DNA from 2 places in the Amycolatopsis sp. NPDC045836 genome. Region 2 is predicted to be linked to the other one. Evidence: riboswitches for the same ligand, from Rfam matches in the RefSeq annotation. Region 2 holds a riboswitch; the other holds the start of a gene.
What was found. Region 2 has a riboswitch for glycine ahead of gcvP (aminomethyl-transferring glycine dehydrogenase). Riboswitches for the same ligand answer to the same signal wherever they lie in the genome.

Region 1: another riboswitch for glycine. It lies ahead of AC07EG_RS25870 (helix-turn-helix domain-containing protein); the one in region 2 lies ahead of gcvP (aminomethyl-transferring glycine dehydrogenase).

What each region holds. Positions count from the first base shown of each region.
Region 1 covers NZ_JBWKKF010000014.1:61,692-70,257, forward strand. The annotation lists gene AC07EG_RS25860 (aldo/keto reductase) at 1-102, opposite strand, end outside; gene AC07EG_RS25865 (MFS transporter) at 210-1,412, shown strand; gene AC07EG_RS25870 (helix-turn-helix domain-containing protein) at 1,383-2,195, opposite strand; gene AC07EG_RS25875 (nuclear transport factor 2 family protein) at 2,306-2,662, shown strand; glycine riboswitch at 2,695-2,804, opposite strand; glycine riboswitch at 2,808-2,909, opposite strand; gene AC07EG_RS25880 (MerR family transcriptional regulator) at 2,952-3,518, opposite strand; gene AC07EG_RS25885 (TetR family transcriptional regulator) at 3,721-4,353, shown strand; gene AC07EG_RS25890 (bifunctional nuclease family protein) at 4,394-4,867, opposite strand; gene ftsR (transcriptional regulator FtsR) at 5,113-5,859, opposite strand; gene garA (glycogen accumulation regulator GarA) at 5,856-6,320, opposite strand; gene gcvH (glycine cleavage system protein GcvH) at 6,439-6,822, opposite strand; gene clsA (cardiolipin synthase ClsA) at 6,871-7,512, opposite strand; gene AC07EG_RS25915 (AMP-binding protein) at 8,381-8,566, opposite strand, start outside.
Region 2 covers NZ_JBWKKF010000008.1:415,020-423,585, reverse strand. The annotation lists gene gcvT (glycine cleavage system aminomethyltransferase GcvT) at 11-1,099, opposite strand; gene gcvP (aminomethyl-transferring glycine dehydrogenase) at 1,104-3,941, opposite strand; glycine riboswitch at 3,987-4,088, opposite strand; gene AC07EG_RS18625 (3-oxoacyl-ACP reductase) at 4,277-5,041, opposite strand; gene AC07EG_RS18620 (aldehyde dehydrogenase family protein) at 5,042-6,412, opposite strand; gene AC07EG_RS18615 (gamma-glutamyl-gamma-aminobutyrate hydrolase family protein) at 6,409-7,122, opposite strand; gene AC07EG_RS18610 (glutamine synthetase family protein) at 7,103-8,467, opposite strand.

The DNA of each region.
Region 1 (8,566 bases), on a different contig from region 2:
CAGCGCCTGGCGCACCGCCCCGGCCACGGTGTCCGGCGGCAGCGCACCGGCGTCGAAGCTGATCAGCGGGAGTTGGACCTCGTTGTGCAGCGCGATGCTCACCAAGTTCTCTTCCTCACTGGCTCCGGCGCGGGCGGTTCCGCTGCGAGAATCCTCTCACCTGAGCGGCTGGGCGTGCCCGGCGGCGCGGGCGCTGCGACGATGATCGAGTGCCCGTCCCCCGCCCGGCGACCACCGGACTGGCGCTGGTCGTCACCGCCTCGCTCGCCGTTCACCTGGTGACCTTCCTGATCCGGCCGGTGGCCTCCTACCGCGTGCTGGCGCTCGGCGGCGACGCGACCGCGGTCGGGCTGGTGGCCGCGGCGGGCGCGCTGCTGCCGGTGTTCCTGGCGCTGCCGATGGGCCGGGCCGCCGATCGCGGGGCGATGGGGTGGCTGCTCACCGGCGGCGGGCTGGCGATGACCGCCGGTGCGCTCGGCCTGGCCTTCGCCGGCACGCTGCCGGTGATGGCCGCGGGCAACGTGGTGATCGGCGTCGGCCAGCTCGCGCTGATGCTGGCCTTCCAGGGCCTGGTCGCCGAGCTTTCCCCGCCGGAGCACCAGGACCGCAACTTCGGCTGGTTCACCGCGGCCGCCTCGGTCGGGCAGCTGATCGGCCCGCTCACCGGTGGCTGGGTGATCGGTTCGGCCGGTGCCGGCGGGATGATCGCCGAGACCCGCGAGGCCTTCCTGCTCGCCGGCGGGGTCGGTGCGGTGATCACCGCCCTCTGCCTGGCATTGGCCTGGACGCTGAAAACGCTGACGCGCCACAAGAAGAACGGCGACCGAACCGTCCACAAGGGATCGACCGGGGCGCTGCTGCGCAACCGCAGGCTGCTGGTGGCGATCTTCACCAGCTTCTCCGTCATGTCCGGTGTGGACGTCGTCACCGCGTACCTCCCGGTGCTGGGCGAGGACCGCGGGCTCAGCCCGGCCGTGGTCGGCGTGCTCCTGGCGGTGCGCGCCGGTTTCTCCTTCCTGTCCCGGTTGCTGATCCCGGTGCTGGTGGGCCGGTTCGGCAGGCTCGCGGTGCTGTTCGTCAGCGGCGGGCTGGCCGCGCTCTGCGTGCTGGCGCTGGTGTTCGCCGACGGCTTCTGGCCGCTGGCCGTGGTGATGGCGGTGCTCGGCATGGTGCTCGGGCTCGGTCAGCCGCTGACCATGACCTGGACCGTGCGGGAGGCGCCGGACAACCTGCGTTCCACCGCGCTCGGCCTGCGCCTGACCGGCAACCGGGTGGCGCAGGCGGCGGCGCCCGCCGCGGCGGGCGCGGTGTCCGGCCTGGTCGGGGTGACCGGGCCGTTCCTGCTGATCGCGCTGCTGCTGTTCGCCTCGACGATCACCGTGCTACCCGGCTGGCGGGCCGAGCGGGGTTGACCGGATCACCTCGGCGGTGTGCGCGTCGGCCGGGAAGAACGCCTCGATGGACAGTTCGGCCAGGGTCACGTCCAGCGGGGTGCCGAAGGTGGCGACCGTGCTGAAGAAGGCGAGTTCCGTGTCGCCGTGGCGGAGGCGCAGCGGCACCACGATGTCCCCCGGCTTCGGCACCTCGACCTCGGGCACCACGTCGTCGCACGGATAGCCCCGCAACTCGGCGAGCAGTTCGGCCAGTTCGGGGTCGGCGGTGGCGGCCACCTCCCGGCGCAGCCTGCCGAGCAGGTGCGCCCGCCACTCCCCCAGGTTCGCGATCCGCGGCGCCATGCCGTGCGGGTGCAGCGTCGCCCGCAGCACGTTCACCGGCCCGTCGAGCAGTTCCGGGGCGACCCCGGCGACCAGCAGCGCCACGCTGGCGTTGGAGTCGACCATGTGCCAGCGCCGGTCGATCACCACCGCCGGATACGGCTCGTGCACGGTCAGCAGTTGCCGAACCGCTTCGCGGGCAGCGGTCATCTCGGGTGCGTCGAGCCCGCTCTCGCCGTACACCGGGGCGAAGCCGGCGGCGAGCAGCAGCTGGTTGCGCTCGCGCAGCGGCACGTCGAGGTGTTCACCGAGGCGGAGCACCATGTCGCGGCTCGGCGCGGAACGGCCGGTCTCGACGAAGCTCAGGTGGCGGGTGGAGATATCCGCCGAGATGGCGAGGTCGAGCTGGCTGATCCGCCGCCGGTCCCGCCATGCGCGGAGGAGTTCGCCGACGGGACGCGGAGCGGTTGCAGTGGTCACGGCACCGACGTTACGGGCGGACCGGCGCCGCTGCCATTACTTCGCGGGTAATCGACGCGCGGCGCCGCGGCGGCCAGAGTTGCGTCCACCAACCGAGTCAAGGAGTGACCATGACCGACTTCACCGCCCTCGCCGAGCGCTACATCGCCGCCTGGAACGCCACCGGGACCGACCGCCGCACCCTGATCGAGGAGTTGTTCACCGAGGACGCCGGGTACACCGATCCGCTGGGCGCGGTGACCGGCTGGGACGGCATCGAGAAGTTCTTCGCCACCGCGGCCGAGCAGTTCGCCGGACTGCGGTTCAGCCTGCACGGGCCGGTCGACGGGCACCACGACATCGCGCGGTTCACCTGGCACCTCGGCGCCGAGGGCGCCGAGCCGCTGGCGATCGGGTTCGACGTGCTGGTGGTCGAGGACGACCGGATCGCGCGGGTGCACGGGTTCCTGGACAAGGTGCCCGGCTGAGCTCGCCACGCGGGCGGGGGTGGAAGCCTCCCCCTCTGTCCCTGCCCGCTGCCGGGCGCCTGAGAGGTTCACCCGCGAGTCCACGGGCTTGCACCTTCGGCGGGGTCGTGCGGTGAGTGGCCGGCGACCCGCTTTCCAGAGGCGTCTCCCCCGCGCGGTCCTGGGTGCCTGAGAGTTTCCGGGGAGGAGTTGCTCCTTCGGCGCCGGGCGAGGCGATTGGCCGCCCGGTCTCTCCCGCGCAGGGTTTACGACTACGGGAGCCAGGTTAGCAACTCACCACTGGCGCCGATCAACCGGTCCGGCGGGCGTTGCGGCGCTGGGTCAGCTCGTCCGGCTGCACGTTCTCCACCACACCGCCGTCGGCCCGTTCGGCCGGGAACTCGTGGATGGTGCCGCTGATCTCCTGCATGGCCCCGCTGACCGCGATGCCGAACACACCCTGCCCGCCCTGCAGTAAATCGACGATCTCTTCGGGTGAAGTGCACTCGTAGACGGTGGTGCCGTCGGAGAACAGGGTCACCTTGGCCAGGTCGCGGACCCCGCGTTCACGCAGGTGCTCCACGGCGACCCGGATGTTCTGCAGGGAGACGCCGGTGTCCAGCAGGCGCTTGACGATCTTGAGGACCAGGATGTCCTTGAACGAGTACAGCCGCTGCGAACCGGAGCCGTGCGCGGTGCGGATGCTCGGCGCGACCAGCTTCGTCCTGGCCCAGTAGTCCAGCTGGCGGTAGGTGATGCCGGCGATCTGGCAGGCCGCCGGCCCGCGGTAGCCGACCAGTTCGTCGGGCAGGGACGCGTCGGGAAACAGCTCACCTTGCTCGCCGTCGGCCACCTCGAACGACCTTCCCTCGACCACCCATGCCTCCCCTCGCCCGGCCACGCCGACCGGCAGAACATGTCCTGGTGGATCCAAACATCCGAACGGCGTAATCACACCGTCGAGATTCACCTCCTGTTGACGGTAAGCCGGGCGAGGGGGCCGGTCAACGCGACGCGCGGCCGACCCGGCCAACGGGTTCCCCCTTGGCGGTCTTACTTAATCGTGTTAATTTTTACTCATGCAGGTAAACGAGCACACCCAGCCGGAGCTGGGACTGACCGTGACCGAAGCGGCACGGCGCGCACAGATCATCCAGGCCACCATCGAAGTGATCGCCGAACTCGGCTACGCGAAGGCGTCGTTCGCCCGCATCGTCGAGCACGCCGGGCTGAGCAGCACGCGGATGATCTCCTACCACTTCGCTTCGAAGGAGGAGCTGATGAGCGCGACGATCGGGCAGATCTCGCAGCTCAAGGACGAGTTCATGACCGAGCGCCTGGCCGGTGACACCACCAGGGCGGGCATGCTGCGGGGGTTCATCGAGTCGGAGGCGGCCTTCGCGGCCGCGCACCCGGCGTTCCAGCGGGCGATGAGCGAGATCCTCGGCCAGGTGTGGGGCGGCCAGGAGGGCGGCGGCCACATGTTCCACGAGGCGGTGCTGCGGGACATGCGGGTCGGCCGCATCGAACGGCAGCTCGCGCAGGGGCAGCGGGAAGGCGCCTTCGGCGAGTTCGACGTCGAAGTGATGGCGCTGAGCATCCGGCAGGCCCTGGACGGCCTGGCGAACCGCCTGGTCCGCGAACCGGACCTGGACGCCGAACGCTACGGCCGGGAACTGGCCAACCTCTTCGAGAAGGCGACCAGGGCGTGATCACCGGATTCCACTCGCGAGGTCGCGCCGGAGGCGCGACCTAAGTATCAGCTCCGCGGAAATCCTCAGGGGAGACGGAGTCGAGGAACTCGCGGAACTTCTCGACCTCGTCTTCCTGCTCGTCCGGGATGATCAGCCCGGCCTCCTCCAGCACCGCGTCCTCGGCGTGGATCGGCACGCCGACCCGCAGCGCCAGCGCGACCGAGTCGCTCGGGCGGGCCGAGACGCGGATGTCGCCGTCGAAGACCAGTTCGGCGAAGAAGGTGCCTTCGCGCAGGTCGGTGATCACCACCTGCTCGAGTTCACGGCCCAGTGCGCCGATGACCTCCTTGAGCAGGTCGTGGGTCAGCGGCCGGGCCGGGCGCACCCCCTGCTGCTCCAGTGCGATGGCAGTTGCCTCCACCGAGCCGATCCAGATCGGCAGGTACCGCTCTCCCTCGGTCTCCCGCAGCAACAAGATCGGCTGGTTCGCGGGCAGTTCGACCCGCACGCCGACGACGCGCATCTCGCTCATCGGGTTCGCCTCCCTAACCTGCACACGGGCCGCACGCTGTGCCAAGGGTCCCGCATCGCCACCCTCGACGCTACCCGTTCTACGGACGCTGTGCTCGCTCTACCTTCGCGCCCGCCTCGCGGGCTTCTCCAACCGTACGGCATCGGGGTCCCCGCGTTCAGCAACGGATTCGGTGCCGGGCCGTCCCGGCACCACCACAACAGGCGCAACGCGGGGCCGGGCAAGATCATTCCCGGCCGGCCGGGTCAGCCGCCGGTCACCCCGCGGATACCCGCCTTGACCAGCAGCGTGTGCAGGGCGACCGAGAGCGCGGCCAGCTCGCGCACCACCTCGTCGGCCCTGGCCTTGGCGGCCGCGTCGCGCTGCCGGTAGACCGGCGTAACAATTTGCTCCAGTAGGCCGACCTCGCGGTCCGCGGAGGCCCGGAAGGCCCGCAGGTGCCGGGGTTCGATGCCGTACTCGGTCATCGCGCGCACGGTTTTGGCCACCAGCACCGCGTCGGGGTCGAAGAACCCCGCGGCTCCCGGCCGGACCAGGCCGTACTGCTGCAGTTCGGCCAGCATCGCGGCGTCGATCCCGGACTGCGCGAGCAGCTCCTCCTGGGTCAGCCGCACCGGCCTGCCCGGCTCGAAGTCGGCCGGGGTGGGCAGGCCGTGCGGCTCGGCCGGGCTGCCGAGCGAAACCAGCTTGCGCGGTGGCCGCAGCGACGGCACCGGCGCCTCGGCCCCGCGATCGGCGGCGTCGAGCTGCTCCTTGATCACCTTCAGCGGAAGGTAGTGGTCGCGCTGCGCGGACAGCACGAAGCGCAGCCGCTCGACGTCCGCCGCGGCGAACTGCCGGTAGCCGGACGCCGTCCGGCCAGGCTGCACCAGTCCCTCCGACTCGAGGAACCGGATCTTGGAGATGGTCACATCGGGGAAGTCGGCGCGCAGCTGCGCCAGCACCGCCCCGATGCTCAGACCATCACGCGGTTGCCGCCCGGCAGCCGTCACCGCGCCCCCTGGCCCCCGTGCCCCGGGCCGGTCAGGAAGACGAGGCGGAACTTGCCGATCTGGACCTCGTCGCCCCCGGCGAGCACGGCCTGGTCGACCGGCTCACGGTTGACGTAGGTGCCGTTGAGGCTGCCCACGTCGATCACCACGAACTCGCCACCCTCGCGGCGGAACTCGGCGTGGCGGCGCGAAACCGTCACGTCGTCGAGGAAGATGTCGCTGTCCGGGTGGCGGCCGGCGCTGGTGGTGTCGCGGTCGAGCAGGAAGCGCGAGCCCGCGTTCGGGCCGCGCTTGACCACCAGCAGCGCCGAACCGGCAGGCAGTGCGTCGATGCCCGCGACCGGGGGCTCGGGCGCCTGGGTTTCGTGCCCTTCCGCCTCGGCGAGGAAATCGGCCCGGAAGACGGAGGTCCGCTCCGGAGACTGCTCCGGGGGAACGCCGGGCCCGTCGTTCGTGCTCACCTGAGCTCTCCTTACGCACTGAAGGTTTCGTCGAAACTTGTGCAGCCCAACGTACCGTGCCTGATCGATTCGGCCCCTGGTGGGCTCCCCCAACCGGCCCTGTCCGCCGGCGGGCCGGTCAGCCCTTGGTCAGCCGCTGGTACGCCTCGGCGTCGAGCAGGCTGTCGGCGGTGGCCGAGCCGGTCAGCTTCAGCTCGATCAGCCAGCCCTCGCCGTAGGGGTCGCTGTTGATCAGCTCGGGCGATTCGGCCACCGCGTCGTTGACCGCGACGACCTCCCCGTCCAGCGGCGCGAACAGCTCGGACACGCTCTTGGTGGACTCGACCTCACCGAAGCTCTCCCCGGCGGTCACCGCCAGGCCGGGTTCGGGCAGGTCCACGAACACCACTTCGCCGAGCTGGTCCTGGGCGTACTCGGTGATGCCCACGCGCACCGACCCCTCGCCGTGCGTGGCGACCCACTCGTGCTCCTCGGTGTAGCGAAGCTCTTCCGGAGTGGACAACGCCGGTCCCCTTTCTCACCGCCTGTGCCGGGCATGCAGTCTCGCACCTCAGACCCGGGTGGCGGCACCCCGCCCCGGCGATATCGCCCGCACGGTCTGGAGCACGTACAGCGCGCCGGACCACAGGTACAGCACGCCGCCCCAGGTGGTGAAGGCGTAGGCGATCGGGCGGGCGACGGCGGCCAGGTCGGAGCCGCCCTGGGTGAGCAGCAGGAAGGGGAAGGCGTACATCAGCACGAAGGTGGCGCCCTTGCCGATGTAGGTCACCTCGGGCGGGGCGAACCCGTGCCGGCGCAACACCAGGATGCACCCGCCGACGACCAGTTCGCGCAGCACCAGCGGCACCACCACCCACCAGGGCACGATGTCGCGGAGCAGGAAGGCGATCAGGGTGGCGACGATGTAGAGGCGGTCGGCCGCCGGGTCGAGCAGCTGGCCGAGCCTGCTGGTCTGGTCGAGCCAGCGGGCGAGCTTGCCGTCGAGCCAGTCGCTGAAGCCGCCGAAGGCCAGCACCGCCAGCGCCCAGCCGTCCTCCTCCGGGCCGAGCAGCAGCCACAGGAACAGCGGCACCCCGGCCAGGCGGAGGATGGACAGCAGGTTCGGCACGGTCAGCGCCTGCCGGAGCAACGACGGCTCCGGTCGGGTGCCGGGTTCGGTACCGGGCTCGGTGCCCGGTTCGGTGCTGGGCAGGGACTCGCTCACCCGCCCAGCCTAGTCAGGCCGGGGGCGGGTGAGCGGCCGCCTGCTCGGCGGCCGGGTGGGTTCCGGCCGCGCCGGTGGGCGCCTGCCGCTGTCCGCCGGTCGCTTGGCGGAGCGGCACGGCTGGACCTGCCGCTGTCCGCCGGTCGCTTGGCGGAGCAGCACGGCTGGACCTGCCGCTGTCCGCCGGTCGGCTGACGCGGCGGGTGAGGTCCCGGCCGCGCCGCTGCTCTCCGGGTACCGGCAGGTCGGCCGCAGCCCGGCAAGGCGGTCAGCTGGAGCACCGGAAGCCTCAGCCACGGCGGTCGGCAGGCGCGGCGGCAACTCCAGCCGCAGCGCTCGCCGGTCAGCAGGCGAAGCAGCGTTCAGCCGCTCGGGGGGTCAGCTGGCGCGGCGGTAGCTCCAGCCCCGCCGCTGGAGAGCCGCTCGGGTGAGGACCTGCGGGCGGCCGTGCGGGTCGGTGCCGACCCAGCGCGCGTTGTTCTCTAGCACGTACGGGCGTCCCAGGCTCCACACCACGCTGCACGGCGCGGTCGGGGGCGTGGCGGTCTGGGACTCGGTTGTATCCGGTTCTGCTGGGTTTTCCATCGCTCTCAGTGCTTTCGGGGTCGTGCGTTCGGGGTGATCGTCGGACGCACCGCGCGGGGGTCGTGGTGCCTCCTCACATACCTGTCGGTCGGCAGCGGCCGTTCGTTAACGGCCCGGGCGGAATATTCACCCGATTTTCCACTTGTCGAGACGAGGAATCACCCGCGGTAACCATCCACAAAGGACAGGAAGCGGCGGCCTCGGCGAGAACGGGCACGCACGTGTCCGGCACGACCTGCGGCGAGCAGGACCGCCGCCGGAACGACCGGCCTCAGCCCTTCAACGTCGGGAAGTCCTCTTCGCGGAACTCGCCCGACGGCCGGTCGGCCGCCTCGTGCTCCCGGCCACGCAGTTCCACCCGCCGGATCTTGCCGGAGATGGTCTTCGGCAGGTCGGTGAACTCCAGCCGCCGGATCCGCTTGTACGGCGCCAGGTGCTCCCGGCAGTGCGCCAGGAT
Region 2 (8,566 bases):
AGCGAAGTCCTTAGCGCTTGTAGAACGGCAGGGCGACGACCTCGACGGGTTCGACGCGGCCTCGGATGTCGACGGAGAGTTTGGCACCCGGGTCCGACAGTGCCGGGGGCACATACGCCATCGCGATGGGATAGCCCAGTGTGGGTGACAGCGCACCGCTGGTGATCTCGCCCACCACCGTGTCGCCGTCCAGGACGGAGTAGCCGTGCCGCGGCGCGCGGCGGCCCGAACCGGTCAGGCCGACCAGCACCCGTTCGGTCCCGGCGTCCCGGCGCTCGGCCAGCGCCGCCTTGCCGACGAAGTCCGCTTCCTTGTCGAACTTGACCACCCGGCCCAGCCCGGCCTCGAACGGGGTCAGTTCGGTGCTGAGCTCGTTGCCGTACAACGGCATTCCGGCTTCGAGGCGGAGCGTGTCGCGGCAGGCGAGCCCGGCGGGCACCAGGCCGTGCGGCTGCCCGGCCCCGGTCAGCACCCGCCAGATCTCCGGGGCCACCGCGGCGTCGACATACAGCTCGAACCCGTCCTCGCCGGTGTAACCGGTGCGGGCCAGCAGCACGTCGTGCCCGGCGACCGTGGTCGGCACCGAGGCGTAGTACTTCAGCGCGCCGAGGTCGGCGTCGCAGACGGCACCGATGATCGCGGGCGAGTTCGGGCCCTGGACGGCGATCAGCGCGACCTCGGCCGAGCGGTCGGTCACCTGGGTGTCGAAGCCGGAAGCCCGCTCACGCAGCGCTTCGGCGACCGTCGCGGCGTTGCCCGCGTTCGCCACCACCAGGTACTTCTCCTCCGCCAGCCGGTAGACGACCAGGTCGTCGAGCACCCCGCCGGATTCCGCGCACAGCATGGAGTAGCGCGCCCGGCCGACCGAGACCGCGGACAGCTTGCCGACCAGCGCGTGGTCCAGCGCACGCGCGGCCTCGGGACCGGTCAGCTCGATCTCCGCCATGTGCGAGAGGTCGAACAGGCCGGCCGCCTCGCGCACGGCGCGGTGTTCGGCCAGTTCGCTGGCGTAGCGCACCGGCATCGACCAGCCGGCGAAATCGGTGAACTGCGCACCGAGTCCGGAGTGGACTTCGTGCAGGGGGGACTGCTTCGTCACGGGTTCAGCCTTCGTAGGACGAGAGGGGCGGGCAGGAGCAGACGAGGTTGCGGTCACCGCGGGCGCCGTCGATGCGCCGCACCGGCGGCCAGTACTTGCCCTTGGCCTTCACCCCGGCGGGGTACACCGCGAGCTTGCGGTCGTACGGCAGGTCCCAGTCGCCGGTGAGCACCTCGGCGGTGTGCGGGGCGTTGCGCAGCGGGCTCTGCTCGACCGCCCACCGGCCTTCGGCGACCGCGGTGATCTCCGCGCGGATGGCGATCATCGCGTCGCAGAAGCGGTCCAGCTCGGCCAGGTCCTCGCTCTCGGTGGGCTCGACCATCAGCGTGCCCGCCACCGGGAAGGACATCGTCGGCGCGTGGAAGCCGTAGTCCACCAGCCGCTTGGCCACGTCGTCCACGGTCACGCCGGTTTCCTTGGTGATGCCGCGGAGGTCGAGGATGCACTCGTGCGCGACCAGGCCGGACTGCCCGGCGTAGAGCACCGGGTAGTGCGCACGCAGGCGCGCGGCCACGTAGTTGGCGGCCAGCACGGCCACCTTGGTCGCGTCGGTCAGGCCCTCGGCCCCCATCATCCGCACGTAGGCCCAGGAGATCGGCAGGATCGAGGCCGAGCCGTACGGCGCCGCGGTGATCGGGCCGACCCCGGTCTCCGGACCGGCGCCCCCGTCGAGCGGGTGGTTCGGCAGGTACGGCGCCAGGTGCGCGCGCACCGCCACCGGGCCGACGCCGGGGCCACCGCCGCCGTGCGGGATGCAGAAGGTCTTGTGCAGGTTCAGGTGCGAGACGTCCCCGCCGAACTTGCCCGGCTTGGCCAGCCCGAGCAGCGCGTTGAGGTTGGCGCCGTCGACGTAGACCTGCCCGCCGTGCTCGTGCACGATCGAGGCGATCTCCTCGATGCCGTGCTCGTACACCCCGTGCGTGGACGGGTAGGTGATCATGATCGCGGCGAGCGTGTCGCGGTGCTCCTCGGCCTTCTTCCGCAGGTCGGCGAGGTCGACGTCACCGTCGTTGGTGCAGGCGACCACCACCACGCGCATCCCGGCCATCACCGCCGAAGCCGCGTTGGTGCCGTGCGCCGACGACGGGATCAGGCAGACCTCGCGCTCCGGCTGCCCGTTCGCGCGGTGGTAGGCGCTGATCGCCAGCAGCCCGGCGAACTCGCCCTGGCTGCCCGCGTTCGGCTGCAGCGAGACGGTGTCGTAGCCGGTCACCTCGGCCAGCCAGCCGGACAGCTGCTCCACCAGCGCGCGGTAGCCGGCGCTGTCCTCGACCGGGGCGAACGGGTGCAGCCCGGCGAACTCCGGCCAGCTGATCGGCTCCATCTCGCTGGTGGCGTTCAGCTTCATCGTGCACGAACCGAGCGGGATCATGCCGCGGTCCAGCGCGTAGTCCTGGTCGGCCAGGTAACGCAGGTAACGCAGCATCGCGGTCTCGGAGCGGTGCGTGTGGAACACCTCGTGCGAGAGGTAGTCGGTGGTGCGCACCAGGTCGGCGGGCAGCGCCCCGGCCTCGCCCGGCTTGGCGTCGGCTTCCAGTTCGAAGGCGAGCAGCACGCGGTGCAGGGTGTCGGTGGTGGTGGTCTCGTCGCAGGCGATGCGCACGTGGTCGGCGTCCACCCGGCCGAGGTTGACGCCGAACCGGCGGGCGTCGCTGAGCACCTGCTCGGCCTTGCCCGGCACGCGCACCAGCAGGGTGTCGAAGTAGTGCCCGTGCACCACCTCGGCGCCACCGGCCCGCAGCGAGCCGGCGAGCCCGGTGGCCAGCGAGTGCACCCGTTCGGCGATCCGCTTCAACCCGTCCGGGCCGTGGTAGACCGCGTACATCGCGGCGAGCACGGCGGGCAGCACCTGGGCGGTGCAGATGTTCGAGGTGGCCTTCTCCCGGCGGATGTGCTGCTCGCGGGTCTGCAGCGCGAGGCGGTAGGCGGGGGCGCCGTCGGCGTCCACCGAGACCCCGACCAGGCGCCCCGGCAGGGAGCGCTCCAGCCCGGCGCGCACGGCCATGTACCCGGCGTGCGGGCCGCCGAAGCCCAGCGGCAGGCCGAAGCGCTGCGTGGTGCCCACGGCGAGGTCGGCGCCGAACTCGCCCGGCGCCTCCACCAGGGTCAGCGCGAGCAGGTCGGCGGCCACCGCGTACAACGCGCCCGCGGCCTTCGCGGCCTCGGAGATCCGCTGGTAGAAGCCCTTTTCCCGGAGCACACCCGAAGCACCGGGGTACTGCGCGACCACGCCGAAGAACTCCTCCGGCAGGCCCTGCGAAAGGTCACGGACGTCCAGTTCGATGCCCAGCGCCTCGGCCCGGGTGCGGACCACCGCAATCGTTTGCGGCAGCGTCTCGGCGTCGAGCACCACGGTCTTCGACTTGGCCTTCGACTGGCGGCGCATCAGCATCACGGCCTCGGCCACCGCGGTCGACTCGTCCAGCAGCGAGGCGTTCGCGGTGGTCAGGCCGGTCAGGTCGGCGACCACGGTCTGGAAGTTGAGCAGCGCTTCGAGGCGGCCCTGCGAGATCTCCGGCTGGTACGGGGTGTAGGCGGTGTACCAGGCCGGGTTCTCCAGCACGTTGCGGCGGATCACCGGCGGGGTGACGGTGTCGTGGAAGCCGAGGCCGATCATCTGCGTCATCGGCCGGTTGCGGGCGGCGAGGCGGCGCAGCTCCGCGGTGGCTTCGGTCTCCGACGCCGCCTCGGGCAGGTTCAACCCGCTGGTGAGCCGGATCGCACTGGGCACCGCCGCTTCGACCAGCGCGTCGAGGCTGCCGTAACCGCATTCGGCCAGCATCTTGGCCTGCTCGGGATCACCTGGACCGATGTGGCGGGCGGCGAACGGGCTGCTGCTCACTGGAGCTCCTCGCGTCGGGCATGGGCATGGGGACCCACTGCTGGGAACTCCCCCTCTGTCATGGCACCTGAGAGTTTCACCGTGCACTCGAGCACGGCTTTCACCTTGGGTGAGGCGCGGGTGCGCCTGCTTTCCAGAGTGGCCTGGCCTGAAGCGGTGTGCTACCTGAGAGATTGCTGGGGAGTTTGCTCCTTCGGTGCCTCGTTCCGCGCGTGCCCGCTGGCTCGCGCGGCGAGAACTCTCCCGCTCCGGCTCGTATCAGCCCGATATGAAGTTTTCGCCTCGCGAGTACCGTACGGCGTCGCCCACCGCCCCGTCCACCTGTGTTCAGTAGCTCACAGAGGGGTCACGTACGCCCCCGAGATGCCACCGTCGACCAGGAACTGCGAAGCCGTGATGAACGACGCGTCGTCGCTGGCCAGGAACGCCACGGCGGCGGCCAGCTCCTCCGGCTCGGCGAACCGGCCGAGCGGCACGTGGACCAGCCGCCGCGCGGCCCGCTCGGGGTCCTTGGCGAACAGTTCCTTGAGCAGCGGGGTGTTCACCGGTCCCGGGCACAGCGCGTTGATCCGGATGCCCTCGCGGGCGAACTGCACGCCGAGTTCGCGGGTCATCGACAGCACCCCGCCCTTGGAGGCGCTGTAGGAGATCTGCGAGGTCGCCGCGCCCATCACCGCCACGAACGAGGCCGTGTTCACGATCGAGCCCTTGCCCTGCGCCCGCATGTACGGGATGGCGTGCTTGCAGCACAGGTACACCGAGGTCAGGTTGACCCGCTGCACCTTCTCCCACGCCTCGAGGCCGGTGGTCAGGATCGAGTCGTCCTCCGGCGGGGAGATGCCGGCGTTGTTGAACGCCACGTCCAGCGAGCCGCACTCGTCGACCGCGGTCCGGAACAGCGCCTTGACCTGCTCCTCGTCGGTGACGTCGGTCGGCACGAACAGGCCGCCGACCTCGTCCGCCGCCGCCTTGCCCGCTTCCTCGGCGACGTCGGCGATGACCACCTTGGCCCCCTCTTCGGCCAGCCGCCGGGCGGTGGCCAGGCCGATCCCGCTGCCGCCACCGGTGATCGTCACCACGCGGCCGTCGAAACGCTGCATTCAGCTCTCCTCACTGGAAATGAACACGTTCTTGGTCTCGGTGAAGGCCGCCACCGCGTCGGGGCCCAGCTCACGGCCGAGCCCGGACTGCTTGAACCCGCCGAACGGGGTCCAGTACCGCACCGAGGAGTGCGAGTTGACCGACAGGTTCCCGGCCTCCACCCCGCGGGACACCCGCAGCGCCCGGCCCACGTCCCTGGTCCAGATCGAGCCGGACAGCCCGTACTCGGTGTGGTTGGCCATGCGCACCGCGTCGGCCTCGTCGGCGAACGGCACCACGGCCACCACCGGGCCGAAGATCTCCTCGCTGGCCAGCGGATCGGCCAGGTCCGGCGGGGTGACCACGGTCGGCGGGAACCAGTACCCGGCCCCCTCCGGCGCGCTGCCCCGGAACGCCACCGGGGTGCGCTCGTCCACATAGGACGACACCTTGGCCAGGTGCTGCGCGGAGATCAGCGGCCCCATCTCGGTCGCCTCGGCGGACGGGTCACCCACGACCACCCCGCGCACCGCCGGTTCCAGCAGTTCCATGAAGCGGTCGTACACCGCGGACTGCACCAGGATCAGCGAGCGCGCGCAGCAGTCCTGCCCGGCGTTGTCGAACACGCCGTAGGGCGCGGTCGCCGCGGCCTTCTCCAGGTCGGCGTCGGCGAAGACCAGGTTGGCGTTCTTGCCGCCCAGCTCCAGCGTCACCCGCTTCACCTGAGCCGCGCAGCCCGCCATGATCCGCTTGCCGACCTCGGTGGAGCCGGTGAAGACCACCTTGCGCACCAGCGGGTGCTCGACGAACCGCTGCCCGACCACCGAGCCCTTGCCGGGCAGCACCTGGAACACGTCCTCGGGCAGGCCGGCTTCGGCGGCCAGTTCGGCCAGCCGGAGCGCGGTCAGCGGGGTCAGCTCGGCCGGTTTGAGCACCACGGTGTTGCCCGCGGCCAGCGCCGGGGCGAAGCCCCAGCCGGCGATCGGCATCGGGAAGTTCCACGGCACGATCACGCCGACCACGCCGAGCGGTTCGTGGAAGGTCACGTTCAGCCCGCCCGGCACCGGGATCTGCCTGCCGCTCAGCCGTTCGGGTGCGGCCGAGTAGTAGTGCAGCACGTCGCGGACGTTGCCGGCCTCCCAGCGCGCGTTGCCGATGGTGTGCCCGGAGTTGACCACCTCCAGCTGCGCCAGGTGCTCGCGGTCGGCGTCCACCGCGTCGGCGAACCGGCGCAGCAGCCGGGCGCGGTCCCCCGGCGCCACCGCCCGCCACGACGGCAGCGCCGCGTGCGCCCGCCGGATCGCCGCGTCGGTCTGCTCGGCCGAGGTCAGCTCGACCGAGCGCACGGTCTGCTCGGTGGCCGGGTTGATCACGTCGAAGGTGGTGCTCATGCGTTCCCTTTCCCCGCCGCCGCCACCAGCGCGGCGAACAGCCGGAAGTCGTCCAGGTCCTGTTCCGGGTGCCACTGCACGCCCAGCACGAACTCCCCGGGCACCTCGACCGCCTCGATGGTTCCGTCGGCCGCCCAGCCGACGGCCTGGAGGCCCGTGCCGAGTTCGTCCACCGCCTGGTGGTGGTAACAACGGCACTTGGTGTGCTCACCGAGGATCGCCGCGGCCCGGCTCCCCTCGGCCAGCCGCACGTCGGTGGTGCCGAAGGTGGCCGCGGCCGGCTGGTGGTCGCTGGTGCCGAGGCGGTCGGGCAGGTGCTGGGTGAGCGTGCCGCCGAAGGCCACGTTGAGCACCTCCATGCCGCGGCACACCCCCAGCACCGGCACCCCGGCGGCCAGCGCCCGGTCCAGCAGTTCGAACTCGAAGGCGTCGCGGGACGGCCGGGTCACCGTGGCCGGGTGCGCCTCCTGCCCGTACCGCGACGGCTCGATGTCGGCGCCGCCGACCAGCACCAGCCCGTCCAGCGCGGACGCCAGTTCGGCGTGCCCGAAGCCGACCGGCGGCAGCAGCAGCGGCACCCCGCCCGCCCGGGTCACCGCCTCGACGTAACCGCCGTGCAGGACCGCCGCCTCGGTCTCCCACACCCCGAACGAGGTCCGTTCGAGGTAGGTGGTCAACCCGATCAGCGGCCTAGAGCCGTTCGAAACCACGGATGCGCTCCCAGTCGGTGACCGCGGCGTCGAAGGCGGTCAGTTCCACCCGCGCCGCGTTCAGGTAGTGCTCCACCACGTCCTCGCCGAAGGCCGTACGCGCGACTTCGCTGCCCTTGAGCAGTTCGGCGGCCTCGCGCAGGGTGGTCGGCACGGTCGGCTTGCCCGAGGTGTAGGCGTTGCCCTCCAGCTCCGGTTCCAGCGGCAGTTCGTTCTCGATGCCGTGCAGCCCGGCGGCGATCAGCGCGGCGACGGCCAGGTACGGGTTGACGTCCCCGCCGGGCACCCGGTTCTCCACCCGCAGCGACTGGCCGTGGCCGACCACGCGCAGCGCGCAGGTGCGGTTGTCGGTCCCCCAGGCGACCGCCGTCGGCGCGAAGCTGCCGGGCACGAACCGCTTGTAGGAGTTGATGTTCGGCGCGAAGAAGTAGGTCAGCTCACGCAGGCAGGCCAGCTGCCCGGCGAGGAAGTGCTCCATCAGCTTCGAAAACCCGCCCGGCCCGTCACCGGAGAGCACCGGTTCCCCGTCGAGCGAGCGCAGGCTGATGTGGATGTGGCAGGAGTTGCCCTCGCGCTCGTTGTACTTCGCCATGAACGTGAGGCTCTTGCCCTCCTGCGCGGCGATCTCCTTGGCACCGTTCTTGTAGATGCCGTGGTTGTCGCAAGTGGACAGCGCGTCGGTGTAGCGGAAGGCGATCTCGTGCTGCCCCGGGTTGCACTCGCCCTTGACCGACTCCGGGTACAGCCCGGCACCGGTCATCGCGTTGCGGATGCGGCGCAGCAACGGTTCCAGCCGCGCGGTGCCGAGCATCGAGTAGTCCACGTTGTACTGGTTGCCCGGGGTCAGCTCGCGGTAGCCGGAGCGCCACGCCTGCTCGTAGCTGTCCTCGAAGACGATGAACTCCAGTTCGGTGCCGACGAAGGCGCCCAGCCCGCGCTCGGCCAGCCGCGCCAGTTGCTTCTTCAGCACCTGGCGCGGGGAAACGGTGACGTCACCGCCGTCCACCCACTCCACGTCGGCGAGCACCATCGCGGTGCCCTCCTGCCACGGCACCAGGCGCAGCGTGTCGAAGTCCGGGCGCAGCACGCAGTCGCCGTAGCCGCTTTCCCAGGAGGAGATGGCGTACCCGTCGACGGTGTTCATGTCCACGTCCACGGCGAGCAGGTAGTTGCACGCTTCGGTGGCGTGCGCGGCGACCTCGTCGAGGAAGTACTCGGCGGCGCACCGCTTGCCCTGCAACCGGCCCTGCATGTCGGTCATCGCCACCAGGACGGTGTCCACGGTGCCGTTGCCGACGAGCTCCCGCAGCTCGTCGAGCGTCAGCATGCCCTTGCGTTTGCCCATCGACGACACCTCTCCGTCCCGCACAGCTAATGGAACTGTACAGACCCATTGAATGACTTGGTACCGGTGCTGCGGGGCAGCAGTCAACCGCCTCGCGGG